3 regions of the Paeniglutamicibacter sp. ZC-3 genome follow, and region 2 is predicted to be linked to each of the others. Evidence: riboswitches for the same ligand, from Rfam matches in the RefSeq annotation. Region 2 holds a riboswitch; each other region holds the start of a gene.
What was found. A riboswitch is a leader RNA that binds a small molecule or an ion and turns the genes downstream of it on or off. The one in region 2 is predicted to bind glycine.
Positions count from the first base shown of each region.

Region 1: another riboswitch for glycine. It lies ahead of OIU93_RS04365 (DUF5058 family protein); the one in region 2 lies ahead of OIU93_RS09770 (hypothetical protein).
Region 3: another riboswitch for glycine. It lies ahead of gcvP (aminomethyl-transferring glycine dehydrogenase); the one in region 2 lies ahead of OIU93_RS09770 (hypothetical protein).

Region 1 is NZ_JAOYTG010000002.1:273,993-283,630, forward strand. Features, by position in the region: gene OIU93_RS04345 (SLC13 family permease) at 1-1,051, opposite strand, end outside; gene OIU93_RS04350 (IclR family transcriptional regulator) at 1,175-1,927, shown strand; gene OIU93_RS04355 (amidohydrolase) at 2,025-3,257, opposite strand; gene OIU93_RS04360 (hypothetical protein) at 3,356-4,102, opposite strand; gene OIU93_RS04365 (DUF5058 family protein) at 4,130-4,879, opposite strand; glycine riboswitch at 5,052-5,142, opposite strand; gene OIU93_RS04370 (nuclear transport factor 2 family protein) at 5,487-5,852, shown strand; gene OIU93_RS04375 (HPr family phosphocarrier protein) at 6,128-6,403, opposite strand; gene OIU93_RS04380 (fructose-specific PTS transporter subunit EIIC) at 6,460-8,505, opposite strand; gene OIU93_RS04385 (1-phosphofructokinase family hexose kinase) at 8,502-9,482, opposite strand; gene OIU93_RS04390 (DeoR/GlpR family DNA-binding transcription regulator) at 9,479-9,638, opposite strand, start outside.
Region 2 is NZ_JAOYTG010000007.1:98,734-108,371, reverse strand. Features, by position in the region: gene OIU93_RS09810 (MFS transporter) at 1-1,104, opposite strand, end outside; gene OIU93_RS09805 (CynX/NimT family MFS transporter) at 1,313-2,500, shown strand; gene OIU93_RS09800 (LLM class flavin-dependent oxidoreductase) at 2,626-3,648, shown strand; gene OIU93_RS09795 (hypothetical protein) at 3,822-4,652, shown strand; gene OIU93_RS09790 (hypothetical protein) at 4,749-4,976, opposite strand; gene OIU93_RS09785 (winged helix-turn-helix domain-containing protein) at 5,070-6,059, shown strand; gene OIU93_RS09780 (PH domain-containing protein) at 6,108-6,482, shown strand; gene cycA (D-serine/D-alanine/glycine transporter) at 6,574-8,055, opposite strand; gene OIU93_RS09770 (hypothetical protein) at 8,111-8,317, opposite strand; glycine riboswitch at 8,474-8,571, opposite strand; gene OIU93_RS09765 (hypothetical protein) at 8,646-8,816, opposite strand; gene OIU93_RS09760 (hypothetical protein) at 9,199-9,638, shown strand, end outside.
Region 3 is NZ_JAOYTG010000008.1:77,136-86,773, reverse strand. Features, by position in the region: gene OIU93_RS10520 (SPFH domain-containing protein) at 1-108, shown strand, start outside; gene fdhA (formaldehyde dehydrogenase, glutathione-independent) at 248-1,468, opposite strand; gene OIU93_RS10510 (RNase H family protein) at 1,736-2,755, shown strand; gene OIU93_RS10505 (serine hydrolase domain-containing protein) at 2,815-3,978, shown strand; gene OIU93_RS10500 (hypothetical protein) at 3,975-4,241, opposite strand; gene OIU93_RS10495 (SGNH/GDSL hydrolase family protein) at 4,362-5,138, shown strand; gene OIU93_RS10490 (VIT family protein) at 5,211-5,933, shown strand; gene OIU93_RS10485 (NADPH-dependent F420 reductase) at 6,030-6,707, opposite strand; glycine riboswitch at 7,481-7,581, shown strand; gene gcvP (aminomethyl-transferring glycine dehydrogenase) at 7,760-9,638, shown strand, end outside.

The DNA of each region.
Region 1 (9,638 bases), on a different contig from region 2:
CACCGATCTGGCTGGCCGCCTCGCCCAGCAGCTCGACGGCTCCCATTTTCTGCAGCACGCCGACGAAGGTGATGATGCCGCCGACCATCAGGACGGTGGACCAGTCGATCTTGCCCACGGCGGTCTTTCCGGTCTTTGGATCGACCAGCGTCAAGATCGACGCGAACGCGAAGCACAGGATGCCGATGTCCGGGTCCAGCCCGAAGACGGCCAGGACGATGACGCTGGTGAGTAGTCCGAGCATGCACAGCACGGTGACCAACTGGGTGGCGTTCATCCTCGTGCGCACGGCCAGCGCGGCGTCGGCCTTCTCCAGGGTCTGCAGGCCGCTGCGTGCGGCCTCGGCGCTGCGGCGGGTCAATCCCTCTCGCTCGAACGGGTGGGCCGGAAGCGGTCCGCGGCCCGCGAAACGCGGTGCGTCCGAAGGCGCGAGGGTCCCGGTTGCCCGAGACTTGAGCAACGCGAAACCGCCGAACATGGCGTAGGCGGCGATCATCAGCACGAGGTTGGCGCCGAGCGCTACGCCGAAGAGCAGCAGCGGGTTCAGCGGGATGCCCACGGAGTGGGCGGTCCCATAGGTCACGATGCCGAAGAGGCTGGTCGGGGCGAACCCGCCGGCGCTCAGGCCGCATCCGATGGCAAGTCCCATCAGCATCCGGTCGATGCCGTACTTCTTGGCCAGCGGCATGCCGATGGGTGTCAGGACGAGGCCCGCCAGCGGGGAGCCCATGGCCGATATGCCGACGGACAATGCGAAGAAGACGATGGGGAGAACAAAGGCATTGTCACCGACCTTGGCAATCGCGGATTCGATGATCCTGTCAACGGTCCCGTTCTCCTGGGCGATGGCGAAGAAGTAGGTCACCCCCACGAGCAGCACGAGGATGGAGACGGGGAAGCCCCCGATCACCTGCTTCATTTCCAGGTCGGCCAGCCAAATGCCGACACCGGCGGCCGCGGCGAACATGATGACACCGAGGTGCACCTTTCGAAGCGTGGCCACGGCAAAGATCCCCACGAAGATCAACAAGGCAATGATTTGAGAACTCACGCTCGTCCTTTCACTTGCACATCCTGCGGTTCACTAAGTGAACCGACGGTTCATTTTCCGAATTCGGATGTAAGCTATATCACAACAGGGTGTTGGTCAAGGGAAGGAACGGGTACATCCACGGTGAGTACGCAAAGCGTGAAGACGGCAATCCAGGTCATTGAGACAATCTCGCTGCACCAGCCCATCGGGCTTTCCGACATTGCCAAGCGGACCGGAGGGTCAAAGGCCACGGTCCTACGCATGCTCGCGACACTCAAGGAGATGAATTGGGTGCAGCAAAGCGATACGCGGGATGCGGCCTGGTCGCTCTCGTTTCACACGTATGCCGTGACCGCCCGTGCTGGCCTAGGCGTTGACCTGCGGGACATTGCCATTGGCCCGATGAACGGCCTGCAACTGGACACCCGGGAAACGGTGCACTTGTGTGTCCCCGACGGCAAGTCGCTGGTTGTCATCGAGCGGCTCGACACCCCGCACGTGCTGCGCGCGTTTCTGGCGCTGGGAACCCCCATTCCCCTGCATGCCTCGGCAACCGGGTTAGCCTTCCTGGGAGCGTCCGCCGACGAGTTTGTCCGCGACGTCCTTGCCGGTCCGCTGGAGGGCGTCAGCGAGCAAACTGTCACCGACCCCGAGTCCGTGTGGAAACTGGTGCGCGAAACGCGGGAGCGCGGCTACGCCATCAACGAGGAGGGGTTGAGCAGCGGCATCACGTCGCTGGGGGCGCCCATCGTGAATTCCGCGGGAGTGCCGGTCGGCAGCGTGTCGATTTCCGGGCCCTCGAGCCGCATCGAGCCAGCAAAGTATGAAGAGTACGGCACCGCCGTCGTGCGGACCGCGGGCGAAATCAGCGCGCTGTTGCGCGGTAGCCGCTAAGGGCCCCTGCACGCGCACGGTTCCGTCGAAAGCCCGTATATATGCCTCCGGCCAGGCCTTCGGTAAGAAGACCTGGCCGGAGGATTGAAGGTCTGCGCTACTTGCCGACCTTCGAGAACAGCGCACGGACCGCTGCCTGCACGCCGGTGCTCAGCGTCGGTTCCATGACGGGGGCGAAGAACGGCGAGTGGTTGGCCGGCGGGTGGCCCGCTGCCAGCGTCTTGGCGTCGTTGCCGCCGAAGAACCAGAACACGCTGGGCACATCGATGGCCGAGGCCAGTGCGCCGAAGTCCTCGCTGCCCATGACCGGCGATCCCTGGAGCACGCGCTCGGCGCCGAACTCCGTGCGGAATTCCTCGGCAAGCTTTTCGGTCTCGGTCGGGTCGTTGTAGAGCGGCGGGAAGTTGGAGATGTCCTCGATGAGCGGCTCGGCGGCACCGGAGGCCTCGGCCTCGGCAGCAATGATGCGCCGGATCGAGGTCAGCACGGTGTCCCGGACCTCGGGCTCGAAGGTGCGCACGTTGATGGTGAAGACCGCGCGGTCGGGGATGACGTTTTCCTTCAGCCCGGCGTGGAAGGATCCGATGGTCACCACGGCGGCGGACTGCGGGGCCACCTGGCGCGAGACGATGGTCTGCAGGCGCAGCACCATGGACGCGCCCAGCACGATCGGGTCGATGGAGTGCTCGGGCATGGAACCGTGCGATCCTTGGCCGAAGACGGTGACCTTGAACGAATCCGCGGTGGTCATCGCGGCGCCGCCCATGATCGAGACCGTGCCGGTGAGCCCGTTCATCACGTGCTGGCCGAACATGATCTCCGGCTTGGGCGCCTTGTCCCACAGGCCGTCCTCAACCATGGCGCGGGCGCCGGCGGCGGTTTCCTCGCCGGGCTGCAGCACGAACACGATGGTCCCGGCCCAGGCATCGGTGGCACCGGCGTAAAGCTCGGCGGTCTTCAAGGCGGTGGCCATGTGGGTGTCGTGGCCGCAGGCGTGCATGGTCGGGACCTCGGTGCCGTCATCCAGGAATCCGGTGGCGGTGCTGGCGTAGTCAAGACCGGTGTCTTCGAGGACCGGCAACCCGTCGGTGTCGGCGCGCATGCCAATGACCGGGCCCTCGCCGTTGCGCAAGATGCCAACCACCCCGGTGCCGCCGCAGCGGAACACCTCCAGGCCCAGCTCTTCCAGGCGCTTGGCCAGGTAGTCGGCGGTCTTGTGCTCCTGCATCGACAGCTCGGGGTTGGCGTGCAGGTACTTGTAGGTTTCGCTCAGTTCCGCTGCCGAGTCCGTGCTCATCGTCAGGGACTGCGGGATGGAGGTACTGGTCATGGGGTGTCTATTCCTTGCTCTTGGTTGGCGGCGGCACCAAAGGGTGCCGCCGCCAGTCAATATCGTGAAAATTCGTGTCAGCGGACCGAACGTCCCGGTCAGTAAACCGGACCCTCGGGCCTGGCCTCCAGCGGCACGTCCTCCGGAGTCCCCAGGGTCTTGCGGTCGCGCAGCACCCAGGCGAGCACGGCCGTGGCAATCACGGCAACGGCGGTGGCGAACAGGTTCATCCCGGGAATCAACGGGACCAATACGAAGATCACCACAGCCGATACGGCCAAGGCGATCACCGCGGAGCGCGGTGCCTTCTGACTCACGATGGCCTGAATGATTACGGCGCCCAACACGGTGGGCAGGATGTACAGCTGGACGGTCTGCACGATATCGGTGGGAATCACACTGACCAGCCACGTTCCCAGCAGGCCCACGAAGATGAACAGCGAGGTCAGGTGGACTGCAGCCGCACCGCAAATGGCGGCGACCGCGGCCAGCTCGCCCTTGCGGGTGCCCGGCTTCACCCCGATGGTCGATTGCGCGATCATGGCAGCCGGAAGGAGCTTATTGGAAATGTTGCCGATCATGAACGCCTGGTACATCGAGGAGGCGCCAAGGATCGGGAAGTAGGTCAACGGCTCCACAATCCAGATCACGCCGAAGACGGCGGCCAGCGCGGCGAAGGCCGTCAGGACGGAGGAAAGCTCGATGTCCAACCCGGAAAAGAAGACCAGGTAGGTCGGGGCCGCCAGGGAGAGGATGAGGCCGATGATCATGGTGATCCGGCCCCAGCGGGAGGTGGTTTTGTCGAAGGCGCTGAGCGCCTGGTGCAGTTCTGCTGTCTTACTCATCATGTGCTCCTGAAATTCTCGGCTGCGCTAAACGCGGGTTGCTGCGTAGGTGATGGTGAGGGCCAGGATGATGGCTATGCCCAAGGCCCATTCCTTGATCCACGGCTTGTTCACCCGTTTGGCGATGACCATCAGGACGGTCATGATCGCCGCCGAGGACAGGAAGGCAACCACATGGATCCACGACTTGGGCAGTTCGGCCATGCCCAGAACCATGAATGCGGCCATCATTGCGGCACCGGGGACCACCAGCATGATGGCGGGGTTGACCTTGCGCAGTGCCGAGTCGCCGCGCTTGAGCAGCGGGGTGAAGATGAGGGTGGCGATCATCCACATGGCACCGCCGAGGCTCATCGCGGCCAGGGCCAGGCCGAAGACGGCCTGGGTGTAGGTGGGGCCACCGAGTTCGGCTCCCACGGTTTTAGCGGAGATGGCGGCAGCGGCGGTTTCGTAGGACACCGACCCGATCAGGCCGATGCGCACGAGCACGGCAGGTGTGCCGAAGATCGTCAGCAGTGCGACGGCGACCAAGACCACGGCCAGCGAGGGACCCAAGGCGGAGATGGCGCCGGCTCGGAAGCTGGTCTTGAGTTCTGCCTGCGTCATTCCGATATGAGGCGCGGCGACGCGGGCGGCCTTCATGTAGATGATGCTCTGGACGATGATGACCAGGAAGACGCCAATGGCGCAGGCCCAGAGGATCGGCGAGTTGGCAACGGCGAGGATATCCGTGGAGTTGTTGTCCACAACTGCGGGCAATATGGCAGGTACGTGCATGGGGGAGTTCTACCGTTCATCGAAGGGTTCAGTGCGGTGATTGCTGGCCATTGATGATGCCGGTTGCCACCGTGCCCGCTCTGTCCTGAACCTGAAAGTGAAACCAGTGCCCCATGGCACTGGTGTGCTTCGTCGGTGAGCCACCTGTCCCGGCGGCTGCTCTCCAGAGTTTCCTCACGCGACTGTTCCTGGTACCTGAGAGATTGCGGGTGCTTGCCCCTTCGGTGCCCGAGTGGTGTCCGGGACTCTCCAGCCGCGCGTGATCGGAAGACTATTCAGTTGTCGGCGGTTGCTTTACCGCTTGGGACCACAATACTTGACGTGGGTCACAGTGACTCTTTTGTGTCACGACCGAACGGTCATGAATATGTGTTTCCGATCCGGAGCCGGACGGTGTAGGGGCCTGAGAGCGTGGCCGGTCCTCAACCAAGCTCCCGTATCGAACGGAACTCGGGCTGACAAGTGTTCCCTCGTGATGCGTTGGTGGATACCCTTTGACAGTCGGCATCCCTTCTTACCCGGGCCCCCCATGTTGCCAAGTGGCCGAAGCACCCGCACGGGCCGGTTGCCCACCAAAGCGCCACACGGAATCCCGGAGGTTTCATACATGTCTGCCAACAAGGAAACCGTCAGCAAGTACATCGACGGATTCAACAAGTCGGATCATGCCCAGATCCTGTCGTGCCTGACCGACGACATTGAATGGACGGTCTTTGGCCACTTCCGTCTCAGCGGCAAGGATGCATACGACCAGGCGATCGAAAGCCCCGACTTCAGTGGGCCGCCGGTGCTGGAAATAGTGCGCTTGGTCGAAGAGGGCGACGTGGTGATGGCCGAGTTGTCCGGCGAGGCGCACCGGACCAACGGCGAGATCATGCGCATGGCCATGGGAGAGGTATTCGTGATGCGCGATGCCTTGATCGCCGAACGCCGCGCCTTCGTCATCGAACTGACGGAGAACGAGTACAAATAGACGCCGGTCCTTGTTGATCCCACGCCGCGTGACCCGCAGGTCACCGCGCATCTGGGATAGGTTCTTAGGAGGGCAACGGCAGCCGTGTTCGGGTGGCCGGGCCACGACTTTGGGATGGATAACTGGATGAGACTGCGGGAATTCGTCGGTGCAGGACTGGACATCGTTTCGGGTGCATTGACTCCATTCATCGCCGATCATAAGACCAACGTCCCGGGTGGGACTTCGAGACGAAGCCCCACCCGGGACGCTGTATTTACAGGGACCAACGAACCTTAGGCGTCGTGGTCCGTTTCCAGGATCGCGGCCAGGGTCTCGAGCACCGATTCGGCGCCTTCGCCGTCGGCGCGCAGCACGACCTTGGTGCCGTACTCGGCGCCCAGGCCCATCAGCGAGAGGATGCTCGAGGCGTCCATCGCTTCATCGGCCGGCTCGCCCTCGCGGGCTATGGTGACCTCGAGGTCTTCGTTGCCGGCGGCCTCGGCGAAGATGGCTGCCGGACGGGCGTGCAGTCCGACGCGGCTGGCGATGGTTGCAATACGTTCTGCCATGGTGGCTCCTTGTGTTCTTGGTATCTCGGTAGTGGGACGTGAATGGATGGGGTCGCTTACGCGGCGACCTTGGCTGCCTCTTCGACGGCAACCGTCTGCGGGACGGCCTTGCGAACGAACTTCTTCAGCACGATCACCACGATGGCGGAGACCACCGTTCCGACGAGCGTGGACACCAGGAACATCGGCCAGGTGTTGTTCATGGCGAAGAAGACGAAGATGCCGCCGTGCGGTGCCTGGGACAGCACCTGGAAGCCCATGATCATGGCACCGGTGATGCCGCCGCCGACCAACGAGGCCGGGATGACACGCAGCGGGTCCGAGGCGGCGAACGGAATGGCGCCTTCGGAGATGAACGATGCGCCCAGCAGCCAGGCTGCCTTGCCGTTTTCACGCTCGGCGGGGGTGAAGAGCCGTGGTGAGATGACGGTGGCCAGGGCCATGGCCAGCGGAGGCACCATGCCGGCGGCCATGACCGCGGCCATGATCATCAGCGGTGCCGGGTTTTCGGCGATCGATCCGGCACCCAGGCCCGCTACGGCGAAGGAATAGGCGACCTTGTTGACCGGTCCGCCCAGGTCCACGGCCATCATGAGTCCCAGGATCAAGCCCAGGGCCACGGCGGCGGTTCCCGTCATGCCCGAAAGCCAGCCGTTCAACCCCACGGTCAGTTGGGCGATCGGTCCGCCCAGGAGCAGGAACATCAGCCCGGAGGCAATGATCGAGCCCAGCAACGGCACGATGACCACCGGCATCAGCCCGCGCAGCCAGCGCGGAACCTTCCAGGAGGTGATCCAGCGGGCTGCCAGGCCGGCGAGCACGCCGCCGACGATGCCGCCGAGGAAGCCGGCATCCATGAAGCCGGCAACCGCGCCGGCGGTGAAGCCCGGTGCGAGTCCCGGACGGTCGGCAAAGGCGTAGGCGATGTAGCCCGCCAGCGCCGGGACCAGGAAGGCCATCGACAGGTTGCCGATCTTGAACGCCACGGCGCCCAGATAGGCGGCAAGACCCGCATCGGGCAGGTTGAAGAGCGTGTTTTCGGCCAAATAGGTGTCGGCAACATCCGTGATGGCGTAGCCGCCGAGCAGGAAGCCGAGCGCCATGAGCAGCCCGCCGCCGGCGACGAACGGGATCATGTAGGAAACGCCGGTCAGCAGCGCGCGCTTGAGTCCTCCGCCGAAGGATTCCTTCGACGTGGAGTCGGCAGATTCCTCGGTACCGGTGCCTGCCGGGACGCGGCGGGCGTGCGGATCCTTGGAGGCGGCAATGGCGTCGTTGATGAGCTTGGCGGGTTCGTCGATGCCGCGCTTGACCGGGACCTGGATCAACGGCTTGCCGGCAAAACGGGAGCGGTCGCGCACATCCACGTCCACGGCGAAGATCACCGCGTCGGCCGCGTCGATGGTCGCCTTGGACAGCGGGGTGGAGCCCGAGGAACCCTGCGTTTCCACGGCGAATTCGACCCCGAGTTCCTCGGCGGTCTGGGCCAGGGAATCGGCGGCCATGTAGGTGTGGGCGATGCCGGTGGGGCATGCCGTGACGGCAATAATCCGGGGCTTGGCTTCGGCGGGTGCCTCGGTGACCGTAGCAGGAGCTGCAATGGGCGTAGTGGTTTCGGTCGCCGCCACCGCAGCGGCAGCGGCCGCCGGGTCATCGGAGAGCACGGCGGAAACCAGCTCCACGATCTCGTCTTCGCTGGTGGCGGCGCGCAGGGCGGCGGTGAAGGACTTCTTGACCAGCGCGCGGGCCAGCTTGGAGAGCAGCTTGAGGTGTGCCTGGTCGGCGCCTTCGGGTGCGGCAATGAAGAAGACCAGGTCGGCCGGGCCGTCCTTGGCTCCGAAGTCCACGGCCGGGGCCAGCCGGGCCATGGCCAGGGTCGGTTCGAGCACCGCGGTGGAGCGGCAATGCGGGATTGCGATGCCGCCTGGCACGCCGGTGGCGGTCTTGGCCTCGCGCGCCTTGCCGTCCGCGGCCAGCGCGTCGGCGTCGGTGGTGCGGCCGGCGGCCGCGACCATGGCAGCCAGGTGCTCGATGACCTCGGTGGTGCTGGCGCCCAGGTTGGCGTCGAGGCTGACAAGACCGCGATTAATGAGTTCGATCATGACATCGTCCTTGGGATCAGGGTCAGCTCTTCGACGCTCACGGCGTCGGGAGCCAGTTGGGTGGGAGTGGGAATTGCGGAGCCCGGAAGGGAAGCTGCCGCTGACCCGTAGGCCACGGCGCGGGCCAGCCGCCCGGGAGCGGTTTCACCCGTTTCATCTGCCAGAAGGTATCCGGCCAGTGCCGAATCTCCCGCGCCAACGGTGCTGCGCGGGGTGATCGGTGTGTGGGTTGCGTGCCAGGCACCGTCGGCGTTGACCAGCACCGCGCCATTGGCGCCGAGAGTGGCCAGCACGGTGCCGACCCCTCGATCCAGCAACGCCCGGGCCGCCGCGGCGGTGGCGGTGGGCGAATCCTCGAAGGCATCGGCCGAGCCCTGGCCGGAGAGCTCGGCAAGTTCCTCGGCGTTGGGCTTGATGAGGTCCGGGAGCTGGTGCACGTGCGGCGCGAACAACGCCCGAAGCGGTGCCTCGGAGGTGTCCACGGCGATTTTCGGGGCCGCATCGCCCAGGGTTTCGCGCACCGTGGCCACCAGGTCCGCGTAGAAGCTTGGGTCCGCGCCCGGCGGCAGCGAGCCGGCCAACACGAGCCACGAGGCGGAGCGGGAAACATCCACGACGACGCGCACGATCTCCTCGAGCACCGCGGCGTTCAGAGCCGGGCCCTGTTCGTTGATCTTGGTGGTGGTGCCGTCGGGATCGGTGAGCGTGATGTTGGTGCGCAGCAGCGCGCCGATGTGCACCGAGCGGTGCTCCAGGTCATCGGCCACCAGCCGGCGCAGCAGCGGATCGGTTTCCGCGCCGGGCAGCACCGCGAGGGTCTTCACGCCCGCGTGGGCGATGGCGCGGGAGACGTTGACGCCCTTGCCGGCGGCCTGGGTGTGGCTGCCCAGGGAGCGCTGGACGCCTCCGTGGGCCAGCGGGGCACCGAGTTCGATCGTGGTGTCCAGCGCCGGGTTCATGGTCAAGGTGACGATCATGCCAGCACCACCTCCACGTCCGCCGCCTCCAGGGCCGCGGCGAGTTCGCCGGTCGGTGCGGCGTCGGTGACCAGGGTGTCGATCGCATCGAGCTTCGCGAATTGCACGAGGGTGAGCCTTTCGAATTTGGAGGAGTCGGCCAGCACGACGACGCGT
Region 2 (9,638 bases):
TTCGGCTGCGCTCTCGCCGCTGCGGCTGATCATCAGCATCAACAGCGGGAAGATGCCGAGCCCCATGCCGGTGAGGATCGCCGGGATCACCGAGAACGCGACCGGGAGCAGCAGCAGGGAGGTGAACCCGGCGACGGCGCACCCGCAGGTCAGGATGAATGCGGCACGCAACAGCCGCGGCTTCGAGGCCATCCACAGCATGAGCAACACGGTGGGGATGCTGACCGCCTGGACCAGGCCCAGCATGAAGCCCGCGGTGGCGGCGTCCGATCCGCGCGAGATGAGGATGTGCGGCAGCCAGCTCAACAGCGTGTACACCAGCATCGACTGCACGGCGAAGGTCGAGGTGAACAGCAGGCCCCTGCGGGTGGCCAGCATGGGCCACGGGGAGACGTGTGGTCCCGCGGGTCCGACGGTGCGGCTCCCCCGGATGGCCAGCGGCAGGAAGACCAGCAACGCGAGTGCCGCGGGGATCGCCCAGGCCGCAAGCCCGAGCGTCGGCGAGCCCAAGCGCGCGGCGACCGGCACGCTCAGGGCAGCGGCGGTGGTTGCGCCCACCGACATGGTGACGGTGTAGGTGGCGGTCATGGCCGCGGACCTGCTTGCGTGGTGCTCCCGGATGAAGGAGGGCATGGCCACGTTGCAGATGGCCAGCCCGGACATGCCGAGCACGGTGCCGGCCAGTAGCAGCCAGGTGGACTCGAAGGCACGCACGGCCAGGCCCAGGGTAAGCAGCAGCAGGGCCAGCCCGATCGCCCGTTCGAGTCCGGTGTGCTTGACCAGCCAGGCGGTGCCGGCCCCGGCGAATGCAAAGCAGAGCACCGGGATCGTGGGCAGCAGCGAGGCCACGACGGTTCCGTAGCCCAGCAGTTGTTCGAGGTCGTGGAAGAGCGGCGCCGCGGAGGCAATCGCCGCGCGCAGGTTCAGGCCGACCAGGACCACCGCGGCCACCGTCAACGCCCCGATGACCCAGCGCTTTCGCGTCGCGGGCACGGGTCCGGCCGCCGGCGCGCCTGCGGCTGACTCGACCCCTGCCAATGCGCCGGCGGCATCTTCGATGGCCTGCGGTGGAAGGGGCGGGTGCCGGGTGGTCTCTGAACTCATGATTAAACATTAGACGTCTGATGTTTGTTACGGCGAATCCCGTGGCCTTAACCACGGACCGGTACGGCCGTCGAAGGCTCCGATAGGCTGGCTGCGGGACCTTGGCGCGCATTGGCCACAGCGTCCCGCAAACCAAAAGGAGCCCGCCACGCATCGCCACCCAGCACTGCCCGCGGCACTGCCGTGGGTCATCGCCGGCATCGTGGTCGTGGCGTTGAGCCTGCGCGCGCCAATCATCGCGCCCACCGCGGTGATCACGGACATCACCTCCGACACCGGGCTGACGGCCGTCGGGGCAGGCCTGCTGACCGGGCTGCCGGTGCTGCTGTTTGCGCTCGCGACCCCGCTGGCCACGCGGAGCATCCGCCGCTTCGGCCCGGAGACCACGATCATCCTGTGCCTGGCCGGAGTGCTTGCCGGAACCGTTCTGCGCTCTCTCGGCCCGGCCTCGGTGGTGCTGGCAGGAACCGTGCTGATCGGCGCCGCCATGACCCTGGGAAACATCGCCGTCCCCGTCCTGATCCGCCGGGACGTGCCCTTCAAAAGAATCTCCGCCGTCACCGGCGCCTACTCGGCCACCATGAACATCGGATCCATGGCCACGCTGCTGGGCACCGCACCGCTGGCAGCACTGCTTGGCTGGCGCTGGGCAATCGCGGCATGGGGGCTGGTGACGGCCGCCGGGCTGGCCTACTGGCTGTTGCGCCAACGGCGGGCGCGTCAGGTGGCCGCCCCCGGGCCCGCACCCGAGGCACCCCGCGAATCCACGGCCGGAAGCTCCCGCAACGGCCCCGGGGCGACCGCGGCCACGGTACGCACTTCCACGGACCGGGCGCACTTCCGGCGCGTCGTCGCCCTGCTGGTGTTGGCCTTCTGCGGCCAGTCTGCCGCCTACTACGCCACCACCGCCTGGCTGCCCCTGCTGCTCTCCGACACCCGGGGGCTGGCCCCGACCTCCTCCGGCGCAACTGCCTCGCTGTTCCAGATCGCCGCCGTCATCGGGGCGTTCGGGGTGCCGCTGCTGGCCGCGAGGACAAGACTTTGGATAGCCACCGCCGTCGTCGCCCTGTGCTGGGTCACCCTGCCGATCGGTCTCCTGGCTGCCCCCGAGGCCTTCGTGCTCTGGGCCGTCATCGGCGGCATAGCGCAGGGCGGCGGGTTCACCGCAATCTTCTCGATCATCCCCCGCGTCGCCCACAACAATGCCGACACTGCCTCCGCGTCCGCCCGGATCCAGGCCGGCGGCTACCTCGCCGCGACCTGCGCCCCGCCGCTGGCCGGCTGGCTCAACAGCAGCACCGGGTCCTGGACCGCGCCGCTGTTCCTGGTGCTCGCGGCGACCCTCGCCTTCACCGTCGGGTCGTTGTTGGCCGTGCGGCTCGCGGACCGGCGCTGAACCCCCGGCACCCGACGCCAAGAGGCTCCACACCGCCTCGGCCTGCACCCGGCGTTGCCTGTCAGTCCCCCATTCCCGAACCTCCATGAGGAATACAAACCGCGCCCGCCGCGTTGGCCACGGGTGTGAAGAACATCGGATTCCTGTCATTTGGCCATTGGACCGACCACCCGCAGTCGGGCACCCGCAGCGCGTCGGACGCACTGCTGCAGGCGATCGACCTTGCGGTTGCCGCCGAGGAGCTCGGCGCCGACGGCGCCTACTTCCGCGTCCACCACTTCGCCCAGCAACATGCCTCCCCGTTCCCGCTGCTGGCCGCAATCGGCGCGCGGACCAGCCGCATCGAGATCGGCACCGGCGTGATCGACATGCGCTACGAGAACCCGCTCTACATGGCCGAGGATGCCGGCGCGGCCGACCTCATCTCCGGTGGCCGGTTGCAGCTGGGCATTAGCCGTGGTTCACCCGAGCAGGTCATCGACGGGTGGCGCCACTTCGGCTTCTCCCCTGCAGAGGGCGAATCCGACGCCGAGATGGGCCGCCGGCATACCGAGCGCCTGCTCGAGGTGCTGACCGGCGACGGCTTCGCGGAGCCGAACCCAAACCCGATGTTCCCGAATCCTCCGGGCCTGCTGCGCGTGGAGCCGCACTCCGAGGGCCTGCGCGAGCGCATTTGGTGGGGCTCCGGCTCCAACGCCACGGCCGTCTGGGCCGCAAAGCTCGGCATGAACCTGCAAAGCTCCACGCTCAAGGACGACGAGTCCGGCAAGCCCTTCCACGTCCAGCAGGCCGAGCAGATCGAGCTCTACCGGCAGATCTGGAAGGAAGCCGGGCACCCGCGGGAGCCGCGCGTCTCGGTCAGCCGCAGCATCTTCGCGCTGACTGACGAACGCGACTGGCAGTACTTCGGCCGCGACCGCCACAGCTCGGACCAGGTGGGCAACATCGATGCCAAGACCCGCGCGGTCTTCGGCAAGTCCTACGCCGGGGAACCCGACGAGCTCGTTGCGAAGTTGGCCGAGGACGAGGCGATCGCCGCCGCCGACACCCTGCTGCTCACGGTCCCGAACCAGCTCGGCGTCGAGTACAACGCGCACGTCATCGACGCGATCCTGACGCACGTGGCACCGGAGCTCGGCTGGCGCTAACCCCCTGGCCCCACGGCCCCGTGCCGGCGAAGGTGCGCGAGCGGAACAGGTTTTCCGCTCGCGCACCTTCCTCTTTCCAAGTCCGTAAGGCCTTCACGGGAGGCAGGTTCCGCCTCCGCGCGCCGCCTGGCCAAACGGCTCCACCCGATGCACAATCAGGCATGGCTGCAAACATGAATACCGTCCAGGGGCTATCACAGGGCCAGGAAACACTGCGTTACCTGCGGCTCATGCTGCTGGTCGTCCCGTTGCTCCTTGTGGTTGCCATCCTTGTCTACGGGCTGACGACCGGGCGGGTCGAGGACTCGATCAGCTCCTACTACCTCGGGCCCGCCAGGGACCTCTTCGTCGCGATGCTGGTGACCATCGGAGTCTTGCTGGTCGTCTACAAGGGCCCGCCGCTGGAGAATTACGCGCTCAACCTCGCCGGCTTTTACGCGGTGTTCGTGGCCCTCGTGCCCACCCGACTGGACGAAACCCTCGCCGGGCTCGCGCCCGCCGATCGCGAGGCGCTGGTTCGCTCGATTCAGGTCGCCGTCATTGCGGTGGTTGTCGTTGCGGCGGTCTTCATGTGGCTCGACTGGAAGACCATGACCTGGGCACCGGCGATTCTGCTGCAGAGCGGGTGGACGCGGGCCCTGACAATGGCGAGCTCGGTCCTGCTGGCGGGATTCCTGGCGCTGCTGGCGTGGCGGACGTGGGAGGGCAAGGAGTTCGTGGGCGTCCACCTTGCTGCAACGCTGCTGCTGATCGGCAGCATGGCCATCGCGATCGCCAGTCACCTGGGCAGCGACCGACTGGGAAGCACCGACACCAGTGGCGGGCGCGGGCGCCACTATGGCGGGCTGCTGGTCCTCATGGTTCTCGGTGTCGTCGCGTGGCCGGTGCTCTCGGCCGTCGGGATCAGGCAGGCGGCCTTTCTGGTCGAATGGTATGAGATCGCGTTGTTTGCCTACTTCTGGTATCTCGAATCACGGAGGATGTGGACTCCGGACGCCGAGTAGCTCAGAGGCCGATGGCGGCAGCCGGAGCAGCGCTTCCCGCGCGGCCGGACAGCCGATCGCCGCGAGATTCCCGCCGGGGGACGAGCGCGATTCGGCTCAGAACCGCCCGGCGACGACCTGGGAAAGCTGGATCCAGGCGCGCTCGCGGTTCTCGCGCAGCTGCTCCTCCTGCAGCGGCGAGGTGCGCCAGAGAGTGGCGGCCATGCGGTGCCGCGGGGCCGCGTGTGCAGCGGTTCGCGCCGTCCTCCTGCGGGCCAGGTGCCTGCCCTTGGCAGGATTGTCGAAGAGTGGTCGGGCAGTGAATGTATCGGTTGAGATGCTCATGCGTCCATCCTGAAACCGCCGGCGCCGATCGGCCACCATTCGGGTATTTCCGAATCCTTACCCCGGGACGTCCGCGAGCCTAGACTGATTGACATGCAGATCAGCCTGTCGGCCGAGGACCTGACCCGGGTGCGATTCACCATCTCGCCCCTGTGGGAAACGGTCACCAGCGTGCGTGCCCTCCAGCTGGGCACCCGGATGCACCGACCCTGGATCAGCGATGCCACCAGACGCATTCTTGCCTCGCGCGATCCGCAGAAACAGGACCATCTGCGGTTGCTGACCACGTTGATCCGCCCCACCGGCTACATCGCCGATTCCCTCACCCCCACTCCCCTGCGGCAGGACACCTTCGAGGCGGGCCTTGCCGCGGTTGGCGCCGTTCCGCCGGAGTTGTGGGTCCGCGACCTCGACTACCTGTTCGCCACCGGGTTGGAAGAAAACCGCATGAAAACGGTGCGGGCAATCCGTGACGATCCGCTATCCGAAATCGCGCGCATCGTTGCGGCCCTGCGCTGGTACTGGGAAACCGCCGTTGAGCCGTTCTGGCCGCGACTGCGCGCCATGCTGCTGGCGGACCTTGACTACAGGCTGGCCCTGCTGGCCGAGCACGGCATCCACCAGGTCTTCAACACCTTGCACCCCAATGTGCGCCTGACGCCCGACGGCATCGAGGTCACCGCCAACTGCGACGGCAGCCACCACGCCTCCCCGGGCAACGGGCTGATCCTGGTTCCCAGCGCATTCGTCTGGCCGCGCACCCTGGTGCTGGACGTCGATCCGTTTGTCCCCACGCTGACCTACGCCCCGCGCGGCGTCGGCCGGCTCTGGGAAAACACCCGCGAGGTCAAGGACTCCCCGGTGGCACAGCTGCTCGGGCACACTCGGGCACAGATCCTGGCCCAGCTCGACCTGCCCATGACCACCACCCAGCTGGCCTGCGTCCTGGACCTGGCCGCGGGAACCGTCAACGGGCACCTGAAAGTGATGGCCGCCTCCGGTCTCACCGACACCATCCGTGCGGGCCGCGAGGTCTTCTACCGGCGCGCCGGCCTGGGCGAGGACCTGCTCGCCCGCGCGTAGCCCCGCCGCAACGCCCTCACTGTCCCCGCGGCTGGGTAGGGTCGGGTCATGATCGATTTCAACAACGCCTCCGTGTTCAAGCTCAGCCCCTGCAACCCCGAGGACGTCGCGGGGGAGGTGACTCCCCTCTTTGTCCAGGGCGAGGAGCTGCTGGCCGCCTTCAAGGGCGTGCGCGACTACGTGGTTTTCACCAACAAGCGGCTCGTCGCGGTGAACATCCAGGGCCTCACGGGCAAGAAGCGCGACTACACGTCGCTGCCGTATTCCAAGGTCCAGTCGTTCTCCGTGGAAACCGCCGGAACCTTCGATCTCGACGCCGAGCTGGATTTGTGGTTCAGCGGCCTGGGCAAGGTCCGCCTGGAGTTCAAGGGAAAGGTGGACGTGCGCGCCCTCTCGCAGCTCGTCGCCTCCCACGTCCTCTAAGCCAACAACAGCCGGAAAGGCCTCGGGGCCGCCCTTTTGGGGGCGGCCCCGAGGCCTTTCCGGCTAAGCAGGCGCCCGGTGGCGCCCGGCGTCATCGCGCGGCAGGCTCCTTCTGCTCCGCCTCGACGGCCGGGCCGGCGTTGAATGACGCGGCGAGCATGCGCTCCTGGGCGACCTTGGCTCCGTGCATGGCACGCAGCTCGGCGTGCTTCGGCTTGCTTCGCAGGATCGCGTAGCCGATCCCCAGTCCCACAAACCAGATCGGGGTGAAGAGCAGCGCGGAGAGGGTGTCGGCCTGCGTGGTCAATGCCCAAAGGATGAAGCCGAAGAAGGCCAGCACCACGTAGGGCATGAACGTTCCGCCGGGCATCTTGAACTTGCTGGCCGCGTGCAGCTGCGGGCGGCGCTTGCGGTAGACCAGGTAGCTGATCAGGATGATCGACCAGACGAACATGAAGCACAGGGCCGAGATGGTGGTGACCAGGGTGAAGGCCTCGGCCACGCCGCCCTCTGCGTAAAGCAGCGCCACCCCGGCGAGCAGGAACATGCAGGAGAACAGCAGCGCGTTGCGCGGGACCTTGGTGCGGGAGAGCTTCGCGAAACCCTTGGGGGCGTCGCCTTCCTCGGCCAGCCCGTGCATCATGCGGGAGGTCGAGTAGATCCCTGAATTCGCGCTGGAGGTCGCGGAGGTGAGCACCACGAAGTTGATCACGCCTGCCGCCCCGGCCAGGCCGGCCATGGCGAACATGCCCACGAAGGGGGATTCCGCGGCGCTGAACAGCTTCCACGGCTGCACCGCCATGAGGATGACCAGGGCACCGACGTAGAAGAAGAGAATGCGGACCGGGATGGAGTTGATCGCCTTGGGCAGGGTCTTCTCCGGGTCCTTGGTCTCGGCGGCGGTGGTGCCCACCAGCTCGATGCCGACGAATGCGAACACGGCGATCTGGAAGCCGGCGACGAAGCCCATGAAGCCGGTCGGGAACATCCCGCCGTCGCTCCAGAGGTTCGCGAAGGAGGCGGTGGCGCCGTTGTTTTCGAAGCCGGTGATGATCATGACCAGGCCGACGACGATCAGTGCGCCGATGGCGACGATCTTGACCAGGGCGAACCAGAACTCGGTTTCGCCGAAGTTCTTAACGCTCGGCAAGTTGAGCGCCACGAGCAACAGGATGCAGGCCACGGCGGGGATCCATAGCGGCAGGTCCTTCCACCAGAACGCCACATAGTGGGAGATCGCCACGACGTCGGCGATGCCGGTGACCACCCAGCAGAACCAGTAGGTCCAGCCGGTGAAGAATGCGGCCCACGGGCCCAGGATGTCCCCGGCGAAGTCGGAGAAGTTCTTGTAGTTGGTGTTGCTCAGCAGCAATTCGCCCATCGCGCGCATCACGAAGAAAAGCATGAAGCCGATGATCATGTACACGAAGATGACAGACGGCCCGGCCACCGCAATGGTCTTTCCGGAGCCCATGAACAGGCCGGTGCCGATGGCCCCGCCGATCGCGATCAGTTGGATGTGGCGGTTGGAGAGCCCACGTTCGAGGTGGGGCGCGGAACTGTTCTTGCTCATGCTGTTGCCTTCCAGATTGGTGCCGGTGCTTCGGTGGCGTGCCATTGACGACTCCCTAACGGATGTCGCCGACGGTGGCGAGGCCCTGGAGTGGGGCCTTCACGGTGTTCTCCGAGGCAACCATTCCCAGGCCGGCGCACTTGCAGGAGGGCCATTCGGCGCGGCGCGCGGCAAGCCGGTGATTCCGCTGCGCGGATTCACGGGACAGGCCGGCGGGCGCGCCGAAGGGCGACCGGGCAGTGGCGTGGGTGGTTGGCGTCATGGAGGAACTCCCGAATCGAGCGCGGGCCAGGCCGCACTGTTCTTGGATCCTCCCCAATCTGTTGACGTACCTGAGAGTTTCCATCCCGGCCCGCAAGGGGTCGGGACTTGCTCCTTCGGTGAGCACGAACGTAACCGTGCTTCTTTCCAGATTCGCCTCTTCGTGGCGGTACGGGTGCCTGAGAGTTTCCTGGGGAGGAATTGCTCCTACGGCGCCCGTCCATGGTGTGAACGGGACTCTCCCGCCACGCGTCAACGGCGATTTTGTTGTGACTGCTGTCACAATCTACGTGAAAGTTCTCCCGTGGTGCAAACCGCAGAAACTTTCATTACAGCGCAGGGTCGAAAAATGTCATTCTGACGTGGGCCGGGTACGCCAACGGGGATTCGTCATCTTCATGGGCGAGGCCGACGGCGCGGTCCTTGACGGATTCCTTGATGGTTGCGACCGCCGCACCGGCGGAATCGGGCGCTGCTTGCGGCCTGGTTGTCTGTGTCATGTGTGCCACGCTAACAACCCGGAATGCCGGGCCATTTTCGTTCGCGTTTCCGCCCTGTAACGGTCGTCCAGCACGTGTTTCGTGCACGTTTCACGAGACGGCGATCCTCAAGAAGAAGAGTTCCACGTGGGCGGACACAAAAGGACCGTCTCCGGGGAATGTCGGCTCCGTCCCCTCAGGCGGGCAGCCGGGACACCGCGTCGTTCGCTTCGGTTACCTACGTATCGTAGGGTCTTTCTCATCGACGTGGTTTGGTAAGTCATAGGTGGAGCCGCCTCGGTCAACGGGGCGCAATGATCGCGCCATCCTCGGAACCGAGCGCAAGATACCTCCAAGAGACGAGGCCCAAACCCTGTTCACCTCCGTGTGCTTGGCTAAGTACATGACAGTCCCCGAAGTCCTGATCCAGACCTTTCACCGCTGGGATCTCGCTGGCCGACCAACGCAGGCCCAATCACGCTGGAACACCGAATCTTGGTCCCGGCATCTCCCTGAATATGCGTCATTCCTGGCGTCCTTAGGAACAGACCGCATGGACCGAACTCAGGCCATCGCGGCGGCCCCGGATGTCGTCGACGAGGACACAGCGGTGCAGGTCTTCTTGCTCTCGATGCTCTGGGGATATGGTCCCGTCGGATACGGACCGTTTCGGACTCGACGAGTCCTAGAGCGCGCCGAGGCAAAATCAGAGCTCCTTGAGGTAGCTCAGGAAGCGAAGCAAGCTGGCGGTCTCGCTGCCTTCGAACTGATCGCCGACCGTCGGCGACAGTCCCGCTCCTATTTGAAATGGCTTGGACCCGCGTTCGGGACGAAATACATCTA
Region 3 (9,638 bases), on a different contig from region 2:
ATCGATATCGCCGGAATGCTCTCCGGGCTCCTAGGAACCACTGCGGCGCCCGTCTCTGCCTCGGCTCCGGTCGGGGCATCGGATGAGTTCGTGGCCGAGCGGAACTAACCCACACAGTGAAGCGCCCCGTTCAATGGGACGGGGTGCTTCAGTGTGTGGCGATGCCGCCCGCATAGGCTTCGGGTGAGGCGATGACGGTGCGGGCGGCCGCCGGCGGTCCCGGAAGCCCGCCGGCGTCCGCGGCGGTCTAGTTGGAGAGGTAGCCGTTGGGGTCCAGGACGTACTTGGTGGCGGCGCCGGCATCGAATTCGGCGTAGCCGCGCGGGGCGTCGGCGAGGGAGATCGCCTGGGCGTTGACGGCCTTGGCGATGTGGATCCGATCGTGCAGGATGGCCATCATCAGCTGCCGGTTGTACTTCATCACCGGGCACTGGCCCATGGCGAGGGACAGGGACTTGGCCCAGCCGGTGCCCAGGGAAAGGGAGAGGCTTCCCTTTTTCGCCGCGTCGTCGACGGCTCCAGGGTCGCCGGTGACGTAGAGCCCGGGGATGCCCAGGGAGCCTCCGGCGACGGTGAGGTCCATGAGCGAGTTCAGCACCGTTGCCGGGGCCTCGCGCGCCTCGGCGCCGTGTCCGTGCCCGCGGGCCTCGAAGCCCACGGCATCGATGCCGCAATCCACCTCGCGCACCCCGAGCAGCTGTTCGATCTGGTCCGCCGGGTCCCCGGCGCCGACGTTGATGCCCTCGCAACCGAAGGAGCGGGCCTGGGCCAGGCGGTCCTCGTTCATGTCGCCCACGATGACCACCGCGGCCCCCAGCAGCTGGGCGGACGCGGCGGCGGCGAGCCCGACGGGCCCGGCGCCGGCGACGTAGACGGTGGAGCCGACGGTGACCCCGGCGGTGACCGCGCCGTGGAAGCCGGTGGGCAGGATGTCGGAGAGCATGGTCAGGTCCATGATCTTCTCCAGCGCCTGGTCCCGGTCCGGGAACTTGAGCAGGTTCCAGTCGGCGTAGGGGACCAGCACGTATTCGGCCTGGCCGCCGACCCAGCCGCCCATGTCCACGTAGCCGTAGGCCGATCCGGGCCGATCCGGATTCACGTTCAGGCAGATCCCGGTCTTGGTCTCCTTGCAGTTGCGGCAGCGTCCGCAGGAGATGTTAAAGGGGACCGAGACGATGTCGCCGACCTTGATGAATTCCACGTCCGGGCCGGTCTCGATGACCTCGCCGGTGATTTCGTGCCCCAGGACCAAGCCCGGGGGAGCGGTCGTGCGGCCGCGGACCATGTGCTGGTCCGAGCCGCAGATGTTGGTGGCCACGGTGCGCAAGATGACCCCGTGCGGGACCTTGCGGCCCACGTTGGCGGCGTTCACCCCGGGGCCGGCCTGCAGCTCAAAGGTGGGATACGGGGTGTCGATGACCTCGACGACACCGGGCGACTTGTAGGCGACGGCCTTGTTTTCAGACATGGGCAGCAATACCTTCCGCAGTTTTCGCGTGGCGGACGGGACCCTGGCGACCCGGCGACGGACGGAATGCCCCCGTGCCGGTCAATCCCCGGCGCGGGCGGCTGCACTTCGGTCGTCGCTGGCGGTGGTGCATGGTGCCGCGGTGCCCGGGCCCATCCTTGTCGCCCCAGCCTACGACGCCCCGGCTGACATGGCCATGGTCGCGTCGATGCCCGCCGAAGCGGGCCGATGTGAAAGCGTCGGTGGGCTCGTGGCAGGATTGAAACCATGACGATCACCGCAGCCGCAGACGGATCAGCCCTCGGAAACCCAGGACCCGCAGGATGGGCCTGGTACATCGACGACGACCATTGGCGTGCCGGCGGCTGGGCGCACGGCACCAACAACATGGGCGAGCTCATGGCGGTCCTGGACCTCTTCCGCTCCACCGCCCACCTGCCCGACGAGGACTTGCACATCCTGTGCGACTCGCAGTACGTGATCAACTCGGTGACCAAGTGGATGCCGGGCTGGAAGAAAAAGGGCTGGAAGAAGTCAGACGGCAAGCCGGTGCTGAACCTGGACCTGCTCCAGGAGATCGACGCCGCCATCAAGGGCCGCAAGTACACCTTCGAGTGGGTCAAGGGCCATGCCGGCCACGAGCTCAACGAGGCCGCCGATGTGCGGGCGCGCGACGCGGCGACCGCCTACCAGGCGGGTCGTGAACCCAATGCCGGACCGGGGCTTGAGGGGGTGCCGGGCGCCGGGGAAAATGCCGACCCCGCCGAGGCCGCGTCACCCGAGGCGCCCGGTGTGCTGGTTCTGGAGGACCTTGGCGCCGTGCCGGCACCCGTGGCGACGCCGGACAGCTTGGCTGCCACGGAACCCGCAGAGTCCGCGCCCGTGGCCCCGGTGCCCGAACCGTCCGCCCCGCGAGCCACCGATCCCTCGGCCAGCAGCGCTGCGGAACTGCAGATGGTCTTCGAGCTGGAAAGCGAATTGCTCTCACCTGCGGTGCGAGGTGACCTGGACGAGGTCATGGCGTTCCTGCACCCGGAGTTCCAGGAGATCAGCCGTGACGGTTCGCTGACGGACCGCTCCACCATTATCGCCGCGCTCACCGGCGGTCATGCGCTGCCGGCCGGCGGTGCCCTTCAGGTGCTTGCCGCCACTCCGTGGGGCCAGCACAAGGTGCAGCTGGCGTACCGTCTGTTGGCAGGGGACCAAGTGATCCTCTGTTCATCGTTCTGGCAGCAGGTCGATGAACGCTGGCTGCTGCGTTACCGGCAGGAAACTCCGGCCAGCTGAGTACACGATTGTCACGGTCCGCAACGGGAAACCTCCCGGTAATGGGTAATGTGGTGCGGGTGACTACGCAGACGAACACGATCAACGTCATTGACCAGCGCTTCGCCCCCGTGGCGGACCTGCTGGGCTCCTTCGCCGCCGCCGACCCCGGATATTCCGCGCAACTGGCCATCTACCAGGCCGGAAACCTGGTGCTTGACGCCAGCGTGGGGCAGGACTGCACGCGCGAGACGATGACCGGGGTTTTCTCCTGCTCCAAGGGCGCCGGCGCGCTGGTCATCTCGCTGCTGGTGCAGCAGGGGCTGTTGGACCTCGAAGCCCCCGTGCCCGTGTACTGGCCGGAGTTCGCTGCGGCAGGCAAGGCGGGCATCACCGTGGCCCAGCTGCTGAGCCACCAGGCAGGACTGCCAGGGGTTGAAGGCGGCTTCACCCAGGAGGAACTCGTTGATTCCCGGCTGGCAGCCGGCATCATGGCCGCCGCCGCACCGCTGTGGAACGCACCCGGGATCCACTCCTACCATGCGCTGACCATGGGCGTCTTCATGGAGGAACTTGCCCGTCGCTGCGCGCAGGAGTCCCTGCAGGACATCTTCGAACGCCGCATTCGTGCCCCGCACGACATTGACTTCTACCTGGGTCTGCCCGAGGAGCTGGAGCCGCGCTTCCGCCCGGTGCTCAAGGACAACGCCCTTGAGCCGGCGCCGTTCATCGACCCCTTCTCGGCGTTTGGACTCGCGGTGAACTCGACCGGCGGCTTCGACGGACCCAAGGGGCCGAGCTTCGACATCATCGATGTGCCGAACGAACGAACCATCCGCGAGGCCGGCTTGGCCGCTCTCGGCGGGGTGGGCAACGCCCGCGGCCTGGCCAGGCTCTACGCCGCGGCCACCACGGGGTTCGTGGATGAATCCGGGGACGAGCACGCCCCGTTCCTCACCGCCGAGACCATTGCCGCGGTGAGCCAGGACCGGGTGTACGGGCTGTCCCGGGCCAATGGGATGCCCGGGGCCTTCGGCATCGGGTTCATGAAGGCGCACCCGAACAACGACTTCGGTTCCGCCAGGGCCTTCGGGCACGACGGGGCGAACGCGTCGCTGGGCTATGCGGACCCGGCCTACGGGCTGGCGTTGGGCTACGTCCCGGCGCGTGCCGAGGCCAATGGCACCGGCTCGCGCGGCGGGCAACTCAGTGTGTTGTCGCGCCAGGTGCTGCTCGCCTCCTAGATGATCCCGGAGGATGCCTCGTTGACGTCGTGGCTGCCGCTGATTTCATCAAGCCACGGGATCTGCGCCGGATCGGCCGGCTGCCGGGTGGCCACGAAATGAAACCGGACCTCTTCCTCACGGGATTCCGAGGCCGAATGGCCGCCTTCCGGTGTTCCGGCAACGGGCATGGCTTGCACGAAGCCATCCGGTGGGGAAATCGGGCGGGCTGACTGCCGCCTGTTGGTGGTGTGGGGTGCCGGATGGCGTTGTCTGGTCTTCATGCCTTCCACCGTGCCCCTCCAAGCTAAGCGCCCGCTGTGCCCGGGCTCGGCGCAACCCCGTGAAGCGAGGACACGCGGCACGGGCCGAAGTCGGTCGGCGCGTGCCGCTAGGCTGAAACCGTGGAATTCTCGAAACGATTTGTGGCATTGGGCGACTCCTTCACCGAGGGAATGGGGGATGACGATCCGCTGCGGCCCCACCAGGTGCGCGGTTGGGCCGACCGCGTGGCCGAACAGCTCTGTGCCGACCCGCAGTGGGGGTATGCGAATCTGGCCATCCGAGGCAAGAAGGTCGGCCAGGTCGTCGCCGAACAGCTGCCTGCCGCGCTCGCACTCAAGCCCACGCTTGTCACCTTGTACATGGGCGGGAACGACATCCTGCGCCCTGCGGTGGACATCGACTCGCTGATGGTCGCCTACCGGGATGCGGTGGCGCAACTGGCCGCCACCGGTGCCGCGGTGGTGCTCTTCACCGGTTTTGATTCCAGCGGTTCGGCCATCTTCGAAAAGACCCGCGGCCGTACCGCCATCTACAACGAGGCCGTCCGCGAGATCGCAGATGAATTCGGTGCCGTGATTGCCGACTACTGGCGTTGGCGTGAATTCCGGGACTGGCGCTACTGGTCCACCGACCGCTTGCACATGAACACAGCCGGACACACGCTGATGGCGGCGAAGGTGCTGGGCGTGCTGGAACACGAGGCCCACATCGAGGTGCCCGAGCTCTCGGCACCGACTGCCAAGTCCCGCATCGAAAGGCTGCGCGAGGATGCCGTCTGGGCCAGGGAATACCTGGCACCATGGGTCAAGCGCCGGCTCACCGGGACTTCCTCGGGCGATTCGCTGCGCCCCCGCTACCCCGACTTGGTCTCCCTGGAGGCGGCGTCAGCGCCGTAGGACCTGCCCGTCCCGCCGAATGCGAGGACCCGCCACTGGCCAATGCGACGGCCTGGTGCTTTGCTGGTGTCCATGGACCAGCAGGAGATGCAGCATGAGGGCGAACCCCACGACCAGGGCCTGGCCGAAAGGCTGAATTGGCTGCGAGCCGGGGTGCTCGGCGCCAATGATGGAATCGTCTCGGTGGCAGCGGTCGTGGTCGGCGTCGCCGGTGCCACCACGGCCACGGGTCCGGTGGTGGCTGCCGGTGCCGCCGCTGCGATCGGCGGCGCCATTTCCATGGCGCTGGGAGAGTACGTCTCGGTATCCAGCTCGGCTGACTCGCAGAAGGCGCTCATTGAAAAGGAGCGCCGGGAACTGGCCGAGATGCCTGAGGAAGAACTGGCTGAACTCGCCGGTCTCTACGAGGCCAAGGGGCTGAGCCGCGCAACGGCCCAGCAGGTTGCCCGGGAACTGACCGAGCACGACGTGCTCAAGGCACACCTCGATGTCGAGCTGCAGCTGGACGAGGACGAGGTGCTCAACCCGTGGAATGCCGCAATCGCCTCGGCCATCGCGTTCACGGTGGGTGCGGCATTGCCCTTCGCCACGGCGGTGTTCCTTCCCGTGGGCCTGAGGATTCCGGTGACGTTTGCGGCGGTGCTGCTGGCGCTTGCGGTGACCGGGGCGACGGGCGCGCGGCTGGGCGGGGCCTCGGTGCTGCGGCCCACCCTGCGGGTGCTGATCGGAGGGGCCGCGGCGCTCGCCGTCACGTTCGCCATCGGTTCGTGGCTAGGCGTCTCGGGAATCGTCTAGGCCCGAACACCTGCAACCGAGGCAACGCACGAGGGGACGGAACCGCCGGTGGCGGTTCCGTCCCCTCGAATATCCCGGATTGGGCAGGCGGGGGTCTTAGCCCACGATCGTCAGCGCGGTTCCCCAGTTGAAGTCGGGCAGCGCCGGATTGACCTGCATGGCCATGACCAGCAGCTGGAAGCCCTCGAGCTCGCGGGCGTGGTGCAGGCCACCGACCTCCAACGGGCGCATGCCGGCGGCGATGACGAATGCCGCTACCTCGCTGCGGGCGGATTCCTCGCCGGCAACGAAGACATCAAGCGGCTTGCCGTCGGCGGAGCCGGAAGTCAGCGGACCGGCGAAGGTCGTGTTGAAGGCCTTCACGACGGTGGCGGAGGTCAAGGCGGAGATTTCCTCGGCGGCCGAGCTTCCTGCAGGGGTGGTCAGCGAGTCAAAGGTTGCGAAGTCCACCGGGTTGGTGATGTCGACCAGGATCTTGGAGTCCAGGGCCGAACCCTGGGCGGCGACGTATTCCTTGGCGGCGTCGAAGGGCAGGGCCAAAACGACGATGCGGCCAGCCGGGACTTCGGCGGTATTCCCGCTGGCGATTCCGGTACCGAGCTCGGCGGCAAAGGTGGCTGCGGTCTCGGTGGAGCGGGCCAGGACCTGCAGGCTCTTGCCGGCGGCGATCGAGCGTGTTGCAAGCGCGCGGCCCATGTTGCCGGTGCCGATGATGGTGATGTCGATGTTCATGTCGTTCTTCTTTCCAAAGAGTCGAGCGAGGAAGTTCTTCATGTGATCCTCAAATCCTGTTTGTTGAACCTTCAAGTGATACGGTAGACCCCTAATGGTTGAACTGTCAAGTATTTCAGGATGAATCCGTTGAAAATTGTTTGCGACGCCCGGGTGTGGACCGTGGATGCAGCGGGAAGTGCCCTGCTGAGGTGTGAAAATCTTGAGGATCATGCGCCCGGATGCGAAGGGTTGGAGGCATGGCTGAGAGCGGGGGCTGGAAGGCGTGATCGGAAACCGCGTCCGTCGGAGGGTCGGGATGGTGGGCAAGCACGAGAGTGCGGGGGTTTATGCTGCTGGCCACCCCGCTGTTCATCATTGCTGCCGGGCATTTGGCCGCGCGTGTTGCCATGGACACGAACGCCCGAGCGGCGCGGCTGTGGGCTGATTGCCATCGTGATTTCGTTGGCCGCCGGTGCGGGGCAGCGGTGGGCGTGGTTTCGACGCAGCGCCAGGCGTCCGGCATGGGTGTGGATTGTCGGACTTGGCGCGCGGGCTGTTCCCAATGGCCGGGATCCTTGCCCTGAGCCTGCGATACCCGCTGCTCTCGCATGCCCTTGTCGATGTGGGCAACTTGTCGGTTTCGTCTTCCTCAATCTCTAGGTGCCTCCAGGATCGTGAACTGCCGGGCCAGGGTTCGCCCGGGGTGCAATGTGTGCCCTCGCGCAGGAGTGGCCCGCGTAAAAGACGTGTTGCTTCATCCAGGCATGTCCGTGTTGTCTGGCTCACGCATCGCCGGTAGGATGGTGATCGTGCCTCGAAGGGGGCGCAGCCACTGACATGCGGCGGGAGAGTCCCGTTCAACGAAAGTTGGTCGGGCGCCGTAGGAGCAATTCCTCCCCGGGAAACTCTCAGGCCCCCGTACCGCCGCGAAGAGGCAACTCTGGAAAGTAGCAACACCGCCGTTCGGCGGTGCGGCTCACCGAAGGTGCAAGCGTGCCCCGCCCTCACGGACCGGCGCAACGCGGAAACTCTCAGGTCAAGCAACAGGGTCGGGGAGGAACTTTGCAGCTCGTTCGGTGTGTACGCACGCCGATGACCCAATGGAGTTCCCCATGACCGTGACCCCGTCCGCTGAGTTCGTCGCCCGCCATATTGGCCCGCAGGGCAGCGACATCGACACCATGCTGAGCCAGCTTGGTTATTCTTCCATCGACGAAATCGTCGACACCGCCGTTCCCGCCGACATCCGCCAGAGCGAACCCCTGGACCTGCCGGCCCCACGAACCGAAGCAGAGGTCCTTTCGGACCTGCGCGTGCTGGCAAACAAGAACGTCATGAAGACCCAGATGATCGGGCAGGGTTTCTCCGACACCTTCACGCCGCCGGTGATCCTGCGCAACGTGCTCGAAGACCCGGCCTGGTACACGGCCTACACCCCGTACCAGCCGGAAATCTCCCAGGGTCGCCTCGAGGCGCTCATCAACTTCCAGACCATGGTCATGGACCTGACCGCGATGCCTATCGCCAACGCCTCGATGCTTGACGAAGCCTCCGCCGTCGCCGAGTCCGTGCTGCTGATGCGCCGTGGCAACAAGGCAAAGGGCAACGCCAAGACCGTGCTCGATGCCAACCTCTTCCCGCAGACCATCGCCGTGGTTCAGGGCCGCGCCGAAGCCCTGGGCTTCGAGGTCGAGATCGCGGACCTGTCCAAGGGCCTGCCCGAGGGTGACATCTCCGGCATCGTGCTGCAGCAGCCGGGCAACAACGGCGCCGTGGTTGACCACACCGCCGTCATCGCCGCTGCCAAGGAGCGCGGCGCGATGGTCACCATCGCCGCCGACATCCTGGCACTGACCATGATCACCGCGCCGGGCGAACAGGGTGCCGACATCGCCGTGGGCAACACCCAGCGCTTCGGCGTCCCGCTGTTCTTCGGTGGCCCGCACGCCGCATACCTGGCAGTGCGCACCGGCCTGGAACGCCAGCTGCCCGGCCGTCTGGTCGGCGTGTCCAAGGACGACGCCGGGTTCCCGGCCTACCGTCTGGCGCTGCAGACCCGCGAGCAGCACATCCGCCGCGAGAAGGCCACCTCCAACATCTGCACCGCCCAGGCGCTGCTGGCCATCACGGCCTCGATGTACGCGGTCTACCACGGCCCCGCTGGCCTCAAGCGCATCGCCCAGCGCGTCCACAACCACGCCCGCACCATCGCCACCGTGCTCTCCGGTGCCGGCCTGGAACTGGTTGCCGACTCCTTCTTCGACACCGTGCAGGTGAAGGTCGCCGACTCGGCCGCCATCATCGCCAAGGCCGAGGAAGCCGGCATCAACCTGCGCCGCGTGGATGCCACCACCGTGGGCATCTCCACCGACGAAGCCACCACTTCGGCACACGTTGCGGCCATCGCCGGTGTCTTCGGCGTCACGGGTGAGGACTTCAAGGCAGAGGGCTACGAGCTGCCGGCATCGTTGCAGCGCACCAGCGACTACCTGAGCCACCCGATCTTCAACACCATCAAGTCCGAAACCCAGATGCTGCGCTACCTGCGCAAGCTCTCGGACCGCGACCTGGCCCTGGACCGCACCATGATCCCGCTGGGATCGTGCACCATGAAGCTGAACTCCACCGCCGAAATGGAATCCATTTCCTGGCCGGAATTCGCCTCCATCCACCCGTACGCCCCGGCACACCAGACCGAGGGCTGGCGCGAGCTGATCACCGACCTCGAAGGCCGCCTGACCACCATCACCGGCTACGCGGGCGTCTCCATCCAGCCCAACGCCGGTTCGCAGGGCGAATACGCGGGCCTGCTGGCCATCCGCGGCTACCACCTGTCCAACGGCGATGACCAGCGCACCGTCTGCCTGATCCCTGCCTCCGCGCACGGCACCAACGCCGCCTCCGCCGTGCTGGCCGGCATGAAGGTCATTGTGGTGAAGACCGCAGCCAACGGCACCATCGACGCAGCCGACCTGGACGCGAAGATCGAAG